DNA from 4 places in the Streptomyces sp. NPDC127097 genome. Region 2 is predicted to be linked to each of the others. Evidence: riboswitches for the same ligand, from Rfam matches in the RefSeq annotation. Region 2 holds a riboswitch; each other region holds the start of a gene.
The links. Region 2 has a riboswitch for cyclic di-AMP ahead of ACFWJW_RS33655 (transglycosylase family protein). Riboswitches for the same ligand answer to the same signal wherever they lie in the genome.
Positions count from the first base shown of each region.

Region 1: it holds a riboswitch for cyclic di-AMP, as region 2 does, so the genes downstream of both, ACFWJW_RS13790 (M23 family metallopeptidase) here and ACFWJW_RS33655 (transglycosylase family protein) in region 2, are expected to answer to the same signal.
Region 3: it holds a riboswitch for cyclic di-AMP, as region 2 does, so the genes downstream of both, ACFWJW_RS16640 (C40 family peptidase) here and ACFWJW_RS33655 (transglycosylase family protein) in region 2, are expected to answer to the same signal.
Region 4: it holds a riboswitch for cyclic di-AMP, as region 2 does, so the genes downstream of both, ACFWJW_RS28150 (M23 family metallopeptidase) here and ACFWJW_RS33655 (transglycosylase family protein) in region 2, are expected to answer to the same signal.

Region 1 covers NZ_JBHXFI010000014.1:18,316-21,513, reverse strand. Annotated here, with positions in the region: gene ACFWJW_RS13795 (M16 family metallopeptidase) at 1-987, shown strand, start outside; cyclic di-AMP (ydaO/yuaA leader) riboswitch at 1,199-1,354, shown strand; gene ACFWJW_RS13790 (M23 family metallopeptidase) at 1,367-2,167, shown strand; gene ACFWJW_RS13785 (GntR family transcriptional regulator) at 2,428-3,117, shown strand.
Region 2 covers NZ_JBHXFI010000071.1:17,171-20,368, reverse strand. Annotated here, with positions in the region: gene ACFWJW_RS33665 (cytochrome P450) at 1-316, shown strand, start outside; gene ACFWJW_RS33660 (transglycosylase family protein) at 480-1,640, shown strand; cyclic di-AMP (ydaO/yuaA leader) riboswitch at 1,851-2,061, shown strand; gene ACFWJW_RS33655 (transglycosylase family protein) at 2,069-2,722, shown strand; gene eno (phosphopyruvate hydratase) at 3,060-3,198, shown strand, end outside.
Region 3 covers NZ_JBHXFI010000018.1:95,392-98,589, forward strand. Annotated here, with positions in the region: gene ACFWJW_RS16630 (LysR family transcriptional regulator) at 1-263, opposite strand, end outside; gene ACFWJW_RS16635 (LysE family translocator) at 335-994, shown strand; gene ACFWJW_RS16640 (C40 family peptidase) at 1,163-1,636, opposite strand; cyclic di-AMP (ydaO/yuaA leader) riboswitch at 1,641-1,838, opposite strand; gene ACFWJW_RS16645 (hypothetical protein) at 2,115-2,423, opposite strand; gene ACFWJW_RS16650 (ATP-dependent Clp protease proteolytic subunit) at 2,430-3,065, opposite strand.
Region 4 covers NZ_JBHXFI010000046.1:24,505-27,702, forward strand. Annotated here, with positions in the region: gene ACFWJW_RS28150 (M23 family metallopeptidase) at 137-1,237, opposite strand; cyclic di-AMP (ydaO/yuaA leader) riboswitch at 1,249-1,403, opposite strand; gene ACFWJW_RS28155 (DUF2332 family protein) at 1,688-2,806, shown strand; gene ACFWJW_RS28160 (PP2C family protein-serine/threonine phosphatase) at 2,922-3,198, opposite strand, start outside.

The DNA of each region.
Region 1 (3,198 bases), on a different contig from region 2:
GAGGTCGAGCGGCTGGTCCGCAACCGCCTCGACGAGATCCCGCACGAGCTCGCCAACCCGGCCCGCCGTGCCGCGATGGCGCTGTCCAAGGAGCTGTTCCCGGCCACCGCCCGTATGTCGCGGCCGCGGCAGGGCACCGAGGAGACCGTCGCGCGGATCGACGCCGCGGCCGTCCGGGCCTTCTACGACGCCCATGTACGGCCCGCCACGGCCACCGCCGTCATTGTCGGTGACCTCACCGGTGTCGACCTCGACGCGGCGCTCGCCGGCACCCTCGGCGCCTGGACCGGCTCCACGGCCGAGCCGCTGACGGCCGCGCCGATCGTCGCCGACGACACCGGCCGGGTGGTGATCGTGGACCGCCCCGGGGCCGTCCAGACGCAGCTGCTCATCGGCCGTATCGGTGCCGACCGGCACGACCGGGTGTGGCCCGCGCAGGTCCTCGGCACGTACTGCCTGGGCGGCACCCTCACCTCCCGTCTGGACCGCGTGCTGCGGGAGGAGAAGGGCTACACCTACGGTGTGCGGGCCTTCGGCCAGGTGCTGCGCTCCACCGCCCCCAGCTCCCCGGAAGGGTCCACAGGTGCCGCGCTGCTGGCCATCAGCGGCTCGGTGGATACCGGCTCCACCGTCCCGGCGCTCGAGGACCTGTGGAAGGTGCTGCGCACCCTCGCGGCAGAGGGGCTGACGGACGAGGAGCGCGATGTCGCCGTACAGAACCTCGTCGGGGTCGCGCCGCTGAAGTACGAGACCGCGGCCGCCGTCGCGGGCACCCTCGCCGACCAGGTGGAGCAGCAGCTGCCGGACGACTTCCAGGCGCAGTTGTACGCCCGCCTCGCGGAGACCGGCACGGTCGAGGCGACCGCGGCCGCGGTCAACGCCTTCCCCGTGGACCGGCTGGTGACGGTCCTGGTGGGCGATGCGGCACAGATCGCCGAGCCGGTCAAGAGTCTGGGCATCGGTGAGGTGACCGTCGTCAGCGGCTAGTCCCGCCGGTGTGACGGAAGGTCATATATCGACATGCGGCTCCTGTGGTGCTTATCGGCCACGGGAGCCGCTGTATGTCCGGTTTATCGCGGCTGGTGCCCTGGTTCTTGTGGCATCCCGCACAAAAAAGCTGATCTGTTTGCCGATTGAAAGTTGCCCCGTTTAGCGTCGGTCCGGCTGTTCGTCACAAGTCCGCCACAACAGTGGCACCGGGCAGTCATCGCCGAGTCCCCGTACGGCGCGAGCCAGGGGAGCCGGGGACCCACATGTCCCTTGGGGTGAATCGGGCTCCTCTCCGAGGAGTCCGTAGGAGACCTTCCTGCTCCGAACCCGTCAGCTAACCCGGTAGGCGAGAAGGAGGGAAAGGACAAGCCAGCACATGGCGTTCATCCGGGCCACCGGGAAGCACCGTCGCACGAGCCGTCCCGCCAAGACGGGCCGCAACATCGCCGGCATAGCCACCCTCGCGGCCGGTGGTGTGGTTGCTTCCGTGGCCTCGCCGGCGCTGGCCGCGACGGACGAGGCACGCCCGCACGACACCGGACTCCAGCAGGCCGTCGTGCTGGGGGACGAGCTCGCCAGCCGGGTCGAGGCCCAGGCCGACGCGCAGCAGGCCGACGCCGAGATCGCCGCGGCGAGAGCGAAGGCCGAGGCCGTCGCCAAGAAGCAGGCCGACGAGGCCAAGCGGCGTGCCGAGGCGGAGAAGAAGAAGGCCAAGGCCGCCCACGAGGCCAAGGTGCGCGCCGCCCGTGACGCGGAGCGCAAGCGCCTCAACGCCTTCGTCGCCCCCATTGCCGACTCCTACGTCTCCACCTCCTACAAGGCATCCAGCGGCCTGTGGTCCTCCGGCAGCCACACCGGCATCGACTTCCACGCCGCCTCCGGCACCAGCGTCCACGCGGTCGGCTCGGGCACCGTCGTCGAGGCCGGCTGGGGCGGCTCGTACGGCAACAACATCGTGATCAAGATGAACGACGGCACGTACACCCAGTACGGCCACCTGTCGTCGCTCGGTGTCTCGGTCGGCCAGCAGGTCACCCCGGGCCAGCAGATCGGCCTCTCCGGCGCCACCGGCAACGTCACCGGCCCGCACCTGCACTTCGAGGCCCGCACCGGCGCCGACTACGGCTCGGACATCGACCCGGTCGCCTACCTGCGCGGGCACGGCGTCAACGTCTGATCCCGCGCCGCGCCGGCGCCGCGCCCCTATGGGGCCTGCCCCACGCCGAGCGTCCTTCCGGAGCCCCGGTCCCACGGCCGGGGCTCCGGCGTATCCGGAGTGGGGTGCGCGCACCGGTTACGCCGCCGGCCCGCGACTTCCGGCCAAAAACTATCCATGAATAACCGGACGCCGTCGGAAAAGCCGTGCCGGTCGAATAGAGTCACGGAAAAGTCGCCGACCGGCGGCGTTTTCAGGGGATTACGGCGGAGGCACGGAAGATGCGAGGCCATATTTCCGCGCATGCGGTGTGCACGGCGATTCGCGACGACATTGTCTCCGGCGCGCTGGCGCCGGGGAGCCGGCTGATCGAGGAGATCCTGGCGGCCCGATACGGAGTCTCCAGAGTGCCGGTGCGCGAAGCACTGCGCACCCTTCAGTCCGAGGGCTTCGTCACCACCCGCCACCACGCGGGCGCCTGCGTCGCCGAGCCCACCGAGCAGGAGGCCGCCGACCTCCTGGACATCCGCGCCCTGTTGGAGCCGCTGGGCGCCGCCCGCGCGGCCGCCCGCCGCAGCCCGGCCCACCTCAAGGTGCTCCGCGGCCTGGTACGCCTCGGCCGCGAGCGGGCCCGTCACGGCAACCCCGCGGATCTGCGCCAACTGGACGGCTGGTTCCACGAAACGCTTGCTCAGGCGGTCGGCAGCCCCAGTCTGACGGCGCTGCTGACCCAGCTGCGCCGCAAGATCGAGTGGATGTACACGGTGGAACTGCCGCCCCGGGCAGGTGAGTCCTGGGACGAACACGGCGCGGTGCTGGACGCGGTGGCCCGGGGAGACGCGGAACGGGCGCGCGCCCTGATGGCGGCTCATGTCGAGCGCTCGCTTCCCGTCTACCGGCTGCGGCGCCCCGCCGCCCCCGAGGTGAGGGATCCGAAACGACCCGTCAACACGGCGCGCGTCCGCCCTTAACAATCGCCCCGTATACAAAGAGTCGCGAAAAAGCAGCCGCGGCGCGGGGTGGTCTTTTATGCGATCCGGGCCTGCATTTGG
Region 2 (3,198 bases):
GCAGCGGATCGCCGAGGGGGACCCGGTCCTGGTGGTGCTGGCCGCCGCCGACCGCGACCCGGCGCGCTTCGACGAGCCGGATGTGCTCGATCTGACCCGGCGTGACAACCAGCATCTGGGATACGGGCACGGCATCCACTACTGCCTGGGGGCGCCGCTCGCCCGGCTCGAAGGACAGACCGCGCTGGCGACCCTGCTGACCCGGCTCCCGGACATCCGGCTTGCGGCGGAACCGGATGATTTGCGCTGGCGCGGCGGACTCATCATGCGCGGACTGCGTTCACTTCCGGTGGAGTTCACTCCGGATCGGCCCTGACCAGCAACAAGGCCATATGTGACACAGAGTCAACCGCGTGACCATTACGTGATCTCCGATACATCGACTTGTGACTACCCGTGACCCCGACTACCTTTCGACCGGACGATCGACAGGCTTCACTCGATCGGTCGAAGCGGTGATGTGGGGGACCGGTGTAACGGTGCCGCTCGCGTGCGTCGGCCGGCCGGAGCCCGTCGAGCAGCTCGACGAGCTCGTCGAACAACTCAACCGCCGCGCGAAAGGCATCCGCATGCGTTCCGGGAACGGCCGACATCGTCGCCCCCGTCAGGCACCGGCCATCTTTGTCACGGCGGGAGTGACCGGCGCCGGCTTCGCCCTCCCCCTCCTCGGGGCGAGCGGCGCTCACGCCGCCGACACCGCGACCTGGGACAAGGTCGCCCAGTGCGAGAGCGCTGGGGTGTGGAGCGCCGCCTCGGGCAACGGCTACTACGGCGGCCTCCAGCTGACCCAGGAGATGTGGGACAACTACGGCGGCTCGGCCTACGCCTCGCGACCCGACTACGCCAGTCGCTCCCAGCAGATCGCCGTGGCCCAGTCGATCCTCGACGACCGCGGGCCGGACGCCTGGCCCAGCTGTGCGGTGAACGCGGGGCTGACCGGCGACGGCGAGGCCCCGGAGGTCGACCCGGGCAGCACCAGCACCCCCGCGCCCGACCCGTCGGACTCCCAGGGCGGCCTCGACCCCTGGGACACCCCTGGTTCGTCCCGCTCCCACGACGGTGGGGACTCCTCCTCCGGGCAGGACGACGCGCCGCACGACGAGCACGGCGAGCAGCCGGACCGGCAGCCGTCCGACGCGACGCCCTCGCCCGACGCCTCCGGCTCCGGCGAGCCCGGCGACGCGTCCACGAGCCCGGAGCCGTCCGACCCGGCGACGCCCGGCGACCGGGGCGACGACCCGTCGCGGTCCGCCGACCCGTCCGACGACGACCCGTCCGGCAGCCCCTCCACGGACCCGTCCGGGGACGGCAGCCGTACGGACAGCACCGGCACGCCGCACAAGGTGCCCAGCAAGGGCAAGCACCGCCGCGAGGCGGGCGACGAGGGTGCCGGGGACGGCGGCGACGGCAGGTCCGGCGGCCGGCACGCCTCGCGCGGCGGCGACGCGCACCGTACGGGCCCGGCGGCCGGCGGCGACTACACGGTGCGCCCGGGTGACAGCCTGTCAGCCATCGCCGCGGCCCACCGGCTGCCCGGCGGCTGGCCCGCGCTCTACGACCGCAACGAGGGCGTCATCGGGTCCGACGCGGACCTGATCCAGCCCGGTCAGCAGCTCGATCTCGGGCGGAACGCGGGGTAATTCGCCGCCCTTCGCCCTGTTTTGGGAAAGTGAGACAAGGGTCTCGTTGACTCCTGTGGGGCCCGGTGTGCTCAAGACCGGCATACCGGGCCTCACCTGCGAATACGTAACCAACCCGTGATCAAAAACGGTCAACTTGGTTCAGATGGTGGGGTTTGAACCCCAGGGGCATTACTGCTTAACGTCAGGATCGCTCGCCAAAGCGAGCCCCTCGATCACACGCCGAATCCTGCCGGTGGTCGAAGGCACTTGACGCGCAAGCGCCGAAGGCAGGAGCGGGGGACCCAAGGTAAGTGCCGGCCCCGCCCGTGAAAACGGGTCAACCGGCTTGGGGTGAAGCCAGGTGCGCATGCGCGCCGGGCCGGGCGACTCATCAGCCCGAACCCGACAGCTCACCTCGTAGGCGTCGGTGAGGAAACGAACGAACCATGCTGATCTTCAAGGGCAAGCACCGTCGTCCCTCCAAGGCCGTCCGCGTCGCCACCCTCGCCGGTGTCGCCGGTGCCGCCGTGGCCGTCCCGATGATGGGTGCCACCTCCGCCTCCGCCGCCTCCGTCGCCACCTGGGACAAGGTCGCCCAGTGCGAGTCCGGCGGCAACTGGTCGATCAACACCGGTAACGGCTACTACGGTGGCCTCCAGTTCTCCAACTCCAGCTGGGCCGCTGCCGGTGGCACCAAGTTCGCGCCGCGCGCCGACCTGGCCAGCAAGGCCCAGCAGATCCAGGCCGCCGAGAAGCTCCTCGCCATCCAGGGCCCGGGCGCCTGGTCCTGCGCCGGTGCGGGCAACCTGACCGCCGGTGGTCCGTCCCCCGACGTCGACACCTCCGCGCAGACCAAGTCCGCGCCGAAGCAGGAGTCCGCCAAGCCGGAGGTCAAGAAGGCCCCGTCCGAGGACCGTGCCTCGCGCTCCGCCGAGCGCAAGTCCACCGGCCACGGCAACTACACCGTCAAGGCGGGCGACACCCTCGCCAAGATCGCCAAGGCCCACGGCACCGACTGGAAGTCCGTCTACAAGGCCAACAAGTCGGTCATCGGCGGCAACCCGAACCTGATCATCCCGGGCCAGCAGCTCAACGTCTGAGCCGGAGCTCACCGGGGCTCCTGAGGGCCCGAGCGGCGGGCCCCTTCCTCCGTGAGACCGCCCCGTCATGGCGCGCCCTTCCCCCCAGCGCGCCGTGGCGGGGCTTCTCATGTTCCCGGGCCGTGTCCGAGGCGCCCCGGCCGGCGGCAGGCCGCTGACCGGCGCTGTTCCGCGACTTTCCCCGTTCGGCGAACAATGTGCCAAACGTCCCGGCAACTGGGCCTTTGGGCAGGTTTTCGGGGGCGTTCCGTCCCACGGAGCGGGCCAAGGGCAGGCGGACGAGCCCGGGGCCGTTAGGCTCATGCGCAGAACGCCAGACACCCACGAAGGAGACAACGTGCCGTCGATCGACGTCGTCGTAGCCCGCGAAATTCTCGACTCGCGAGGTAATCCCACGGTCGAGGTCGAGGTCGGCCTCGACGACGGCAGCACCGGCCGTGCCGCCGTCCCGTCCGGCGCCTCCACCGGCGCCTTCG
Region 3 (3,198 bases), on a different contig from region 2:
CCCGTCAGCCGGGACAGCTCGTGCCGCGCCTGATCCAGCTCGTCGAGCACCCGCCGGGCCCGTACGAGCAGCAGCTCACCGGCCGCCGTCAGCCGTGCCCCGCGGTGGTGGCGCACCAGCAGCGCGGTCCCCGCCTCCCGCTCCAGCTTGGCGAGCTGCTGGGAGAGCGCGGGCGCGGTGTAGCCCAGCCGGTCGGCGGCTCTGCTGATCGAACCGGCCTCCGCCACCGCCACCAGGGCGGCCAGCCGCGTGGGGTCGTACATAAGAACCTCTTTAGGCTCCCCAAGAACATTGCCACTCCCCATTAAAGGCTCTGACCAGCGAAACTGCTCCCATGGACGGACAGCTGATCGCCTTCACCGGAGTCGCCGCGGGCATGGTCGCCATGCCGGGCGCGGACTTCGCGGTCGTGGTGCGCCACGCGCTCGACTCGCGCCGGGCGGGGGTGGCGGCCGCGGTCGGAGTGGCGGGCGGGCTGCTGGTGCACACCGCACTGGCGGTCGCCGGGCTCGCGGCCGTGCTGGTCGCCGTGCCCGCGCTGTTCGGCGCCGTCCAACTCCTCGGCGGGCTCTATCTGTTGTACCTGGGGGTCGGCGCGCTGCTCGCGGTCGTCCAGCACCGGAAGGCGCCCGAGGACGCCGCGACCGGCCCGTCCGCGCCCCAGGCCGATCACCCGCCCGCGCTCCTGGGCACCGCACGGAGCCTGCGCCAGGGCTTCCTGACCAATGCCCTCAACCCCAAGGCCCCGGTCCTCTTCCTCAGTCTGCTCCCGCAGTTCGTCCCGGCCGGCGAGCCCGCGCTGCCCCGCACGCTGCTGCTCGCGACCATGGTCGTCGCGCTGGCGCTGGTGTGGTTCCCCGCCGTCGCGCTGCTGGTCGACCGCCTGGGCAGCTGGCTGCGCCGCCCCCGGGTCACCCGCGCCCTGGAAGCCGTCACCGGAATGCTGCTCACCACACTGGGTGGCATCCTGCTCGTCGAGGTCGTGCTGACCTGAACGGCGGCCCCCGGCACGCGGTCAACCGCGGCCGCCGTACGGCACGATCAGCACCTCGGCGCCCACCGCAGCGCCCTGGTGATCCGCGGATGGGTGCGGTCCGTCGTCTCCACCGGCCAAGTGGGCCAATCCCACCGACAATTGATCACATGTGAGACGAAATGCCGGTCAGCCCACCCGTCCGTAGGACACCGCGCCGCTCCAGATCCGTTCCAGCCGCACCACGCTTCCGGCCTTGGGGGCATGCCACATCCGGCCCCGGCCGGCATAGATGCCGACGTGGTAAATGCCGCGTGCGGAACGGAAGAAGACCAGGTCACCGCGTCTGCGCAGGGAGGCCGGGAGATGCCGGGTGCGGACGTACTGCGCGGCGGCGGTACGGGGCAGGGCCCGCCCGGCGCGCTTGAACGAGTACATCGTCAGCCCCGAACAGTCGAAGCGGTACGGCCCTTGGGCGCCGTACTGGTAGGGCGCGCCGCTCTTGGAGGCCGCGATCCGCAGCGCGTAGGCGGACACGGAGGCGGCTTCGGCGTTCCCGGCCTCTCCTGGGGCGACGGTCGTCCCGCCCAGGGTGACCAGCGTCAGAGCGGTGACGGTGCCGGCACGCGCCAGCAGATTTGGCGTCTGCATGCGCACAGTCATGCGCAAACCCTTCGTCAGCCGCCTGCGAAGGAAGACCTGTCGGGTTCGGGCAGGCGAAGATGCCCGGCCGTGCGTACGGCTTCACCCCAAGGAGTCTCGGCCCTGAGGCCGGGACCCCGTCCTGCTCGGGTCCTCCGCTCCCGCCGGTCCACAACGTCGACCTGACATCCGGTACGGCGGCGGGATTAGGCGCCCGTCCGGACCGCCCCGTCGCTGTGGCGGGGTCTTGCCGTCGAAGGGATCGTCACGCACCCGCCACCAGAATTCCGAGCTGAAAATGCCGTATGTGACATGCGTCACACTTCGCCTGAATGGTTACTTTTGTTCCCTCAAGTGCCATGGCGCGGGGCGCCGCACCCCCTGGACCAGGGGCGAAACATCAGAGGTCCAAGGAATTGCGTTTCCCCGCGCAATTCGTCGCCTCCTCACATCGGGCCCGGACGCTACGCCGTATGCGCAGCCCCGTGTGCGTGTCGCGTCAACTCTCCGTGGCCGGCGGCATCGTCACGAGCCCGGCCCGGCGCTCGCCCTCCAGCACCCGGAGCGCCCGGGTCAAGGTCTCGCGGTGCAGTTCGCTCTCACCCCGGTCGTGCATCAGCGTCAGCGCGTCGCGCAGTCCGGCGGCCTTGCCGACCAGCGCCTGGGCGGCCCGCAGTCCGGTGTAGGTGTCGCCGCCCCGGGCCGGGTTGATCCTGCCCAGCAGGTCGAGCACCTCCAGGTAACGGTCGATCAGCTCACCCTCGGCGCGCGTCAGGGCGGGCAGCGGCGGCAGTTCCGGCAGCGGCATCCGGGCTCACCGTGCGCCGAGTTGGGGGACGGACTGCTTGCGCTGACGGGTGAGCCCGTCGATCAGGCCGTATTCCTGGGCGGCTTCGGCGTCGAAGATCTTGTCGCGCTCGATATCGGCGGCGATCCGTTCCCGGGGCTGTCCGGTGTGCTCCGCCAGCATCCGCTCCAGCATGTCGCGGGTGCGCAGCAACTCCTCGGCCTCGATCTGGAGATCGGTGGCCTGGCCCTGGACGGGCTCGTGGAACGACGGCTGGTGGATCAGGATCCGGGCGCCGGGCAGGGCCAGCCGCTTTCCGGGGGTGCCGGCGGCCAGCAGTACCGCGGCGGCGGAGGCGGCCTGCCCCAGGCAGATGGTCTGCACATCGCACGACACGAAGCGCATCGTGTCGTAGATGGCGGTCATCGCCGTGAACGAGCCGCCGGGGGAGTTGATGTAGAGCGCGATGTCCTGTTCGGGCGCGGCGTGTTCGAGGTGGATGAACTGCGCCATCACATCGTTGGCGGAGGCGTCGTCGACCGGGGTGCCCAGGAAGATGATGCGCTCACTGAGCAGCTTGGAATACGGGTCCATGGTGCGCGTCCCCTGGGACGTGCGCTCGGTGAACTCGGGAAGGACATAGCGGGCCATCGGTCGCAGCATGGGCCTGCTCCTCTCTCTGTAAAAAATGTACAGGATGTACGTCCAGTTAGAATGGGACCCGATTCTAGTGATCAAGTCAAATGCCCAGGCCAGAGGCCATTTTTGCTGTTCTCCGAGGGTGGACATCTCACAT
Region 4 (3,198 bases), on a different contig from region 2:
ACTGCCCTCGGGCCCTTACGGGTTGAGGGTGTGGGGGTGGGGGTGGGGGTGGGTGTGCGTGTGGGTCTGCTTCAGGCTTTGATGCCCTCGGTGCCCGCAATGCCCTCCACGCCCCCGACGCCCTCGACGCCCTCGGTCACACGTTGAGCCCGTGGTCGCGGAGCCACGGCATCGGGTCGATCGGGTCGCCGGCGCCGGGGCGTACCTCCAGGTGGAGGTGGGGGCCGGTGACGTTGCCGGTGGCGCCGACGCGGCCGATGACGTCGCCGGTGCTGACCTTGCCGGAGGTCTTCACCATCGAGGAGAGGTGGCAGAACCAGAGCTCGGTGCCGTCGTCGAGGGTGAGGACGATGCGGTAGCCGTACGAGCCGGCCCAGCCGGCCTGGGTGATGGTGCCGGAGTGCACCGCCTTGACGGGGGTGCCGGTCGGCGCGGCGAAGTCCTGTCCGGTGTGGTCGGCGGCCCAGCGGTCACCGGCCTGGCCGAAACTGGCGGTGAGCGTGTAGGAGGACACGGGGGCGATGAAGCTCTTCGCCAGTTCGGCGAGGCGTTCGGCCTCCGCCTTCCGCCGGGCCGCTTCCTCCGCCTTGCGCTTGGCCTCCATCTCGGCCGCCTTCTTGGCTGCTGCGGCTTTTTCGGCCGACTTCTGGTGGGCGGCGGCTTCCGTGGCGGCCTGCTGGACGGCGGCCTTTTCGGCGGCCTCGCGGGCCTCCTGCTCGGCGGAGCCCTGCTGCGCGTCGGCCTGCTGGAGGATGCGGCTGCGCAGCGCCTCACCGGCGCCCGCGGCGTTACCCGTGTCCGCGCCCGTGGCGGCGGTGACCGCGCCGCTGTCGGGAGCCGAGGCGGCGTCGGTGGCCGCGGAGTCGTCGTCGGATATCAGCTCGCCGATGCCGGGAAGCTCCTTGGCGTCCGGCAGCTTCTCGGAGAGGTCGTCGGCCAGGCCGCCGACGTCGGGCATCGAGATCGGCACCGGCGGACGGCCCTCGGCCGAGGCCATGCCGCTCGCGCCGACCGCCGCGATGACACCGACACCCAGGACGGTGCCGCTGCGGGCGAATCCGCCGCCGCGCTGCTTGGCGACGCGGTGCTTGCCTCGAACGGCACGGGTGGATTCCTCGGTGGGATTCCATTCCTCCCACGGTCCGTCGCCGTCATCGACACCGGGGCCGGGGAAGGCACCTCGGTCATCGAGCTCGTAGGCGAACGGGTCCTCAGGGGTAGACCTGTTGGACGCCACGGGGGCGCACTCCTTTCCTTCCTTCTCGCCTACCGGGTTAGCTGACGGGTTCGGAGCAGGAAGGTCTCCTACGGACGCCCACTGGCGGAGGGCGTCCGATTCACCCCAAGGAAGTGGTTCCCCGGTTCCCTTGGTGCAGTTCGAAGTGCTTGGGGGTGCGTGAAAAGCGCGTGCGGGATTCGGCGTCGGCGCGCGGTGCCGCCTCGGGCGGCGGCTGGGACGACCGCGCTGCGTTATCGGACAGTAATAGAGACGGCGGCCGAATTCCAAGCGTTCCCACGAATCCGTATGCGCTCCGCACGAGCTGCCGCGCGGCCTTTTCGGCCAGCAGTGCAGCAACCCGGGCGAGTTGGCCCGCCAGCCCTAAACGATCTCGCGCGGATTGTGTGCCAGTCGTTATGCGCAGGGGTGCCCCTCGGTCACGGAGGGTGAGAGCAGTAACGTCGGATCATGGTCGTCAACGTCGGGAACACCGGGAACGCCGGACGGGCCGCCGGTCACGCGTGGGGAGTGGCGGAGCGGTACGGGGAGTTCTCCTGGCGGGAGGCGCGCGGCCGGTCGGACGCGCACGAGGAGCTGACCGCGCGGATCAGCCAGGACGCGGAGTTCTGCGATCTGCTGTCCGGCTCGCTGCCCGCCGGCAACAAACAGCAGCCGAACCTCCTGCTCGCCGCCGTCCGCTATCTCGACGGCCCGCACGCCGAGACGGGCCCGCGCGGTGCGGCCGCGTACGGGCGCTGGCGCGAGTGGACGATCCGGCACTGGGACGAGGTGCGCGCGGTGATCATGCAGCGCGCCACCCAGACCAACGAACCGGCCCGCTGCGCCACCCTGCTGCCGCTGCTCGCCCGTCTGCCGCAGCCGCTGGCGCTGCTGGAGGCCGGCGCGTCCGCGGGGCTGTGTCTGCACCCCGACCGCTATCGCTACCGGTACGAGGCCGAAGGCGGGGACGGGCCGCGCCGCCGGGCCGAGCTGGGTGCACCGGAGAGCCCGCTGGTGTTCACCTGCCGTACGGGCGGGGCGGCCGACGAGCTGCCCGAACGGCTGCCGCGGATCGTCTGGCGGGCCGGCATCGACCTGGACCCGCTCGACCCGGCCGGCGAACCGGACGATCTGCGCTGGCTCCAGGCGCTCGTATGGCCGGGCGACGGGGAGCGTGCGGCACGGCTGGCCGCGGCCGTCGACGCGGTGCGGCCGGCGCCGCGGCCACGGATGGTGCGCGGCGACCTGATCGACGAGCTGCCCGCGCTCGCCGCCGAGGCACCGCCCGAGGCGACGCTGGTCATCTTCCACAGCGCCGTGCTGGCCTATCTCCCGCCGGCCCGCCGCGCGGAGTTCGCGCGTCTCGTACGGTCGCTGCTCGACGGGCGGCCCGGCGGCGGCCACTGGATCTCCAACGAGCACTACTCCGTGCTGCCGTGGATCACCGACGCCGCACCCCACGCGCCCCGCCCGGACGACGCCCTGCACCTGACCCTCGCGCTCGACGGACGCCCGGTCGCGCTCACCGGCCCGCACGGCCAGAGCCTGCACAGCCTCTCCGGCGCACGGGGCGGCCCGGGGCACTGAGCGGGGTCGGGGGACGGCCCGGCTCCCGTACGGCACCCCGTACGCCCGCCCGTCCCCCTACACGGGCCCCACCCCCATGAAGCCCCCGCCCACCGAACCCCCTACGGGCCACCACCTACGCCCCCATGGGCCGCTGCACCGCCAGCAGCGCCATGTCGTCGGCCGACGCGCCGCCCGTATGCCGTGCCACCTCCTCGACGAGGGTGTCCACGAGGACGTCCGGGCCGGGGAAGCGGCAGCCGCGCAGTGTGCCCGACGGGTTGTAGCAGCGGCCGAGGAGGTCCCGGGCGCCGGTCACCCCGTCGGTGAAGAAGAGCAGCAGGGCCCCGGCCGGGAAGAACGTCTCGTCCGGCCGGTCCGGCCGGCTCGCCATCTCGCCCAGCCCGAGGGGC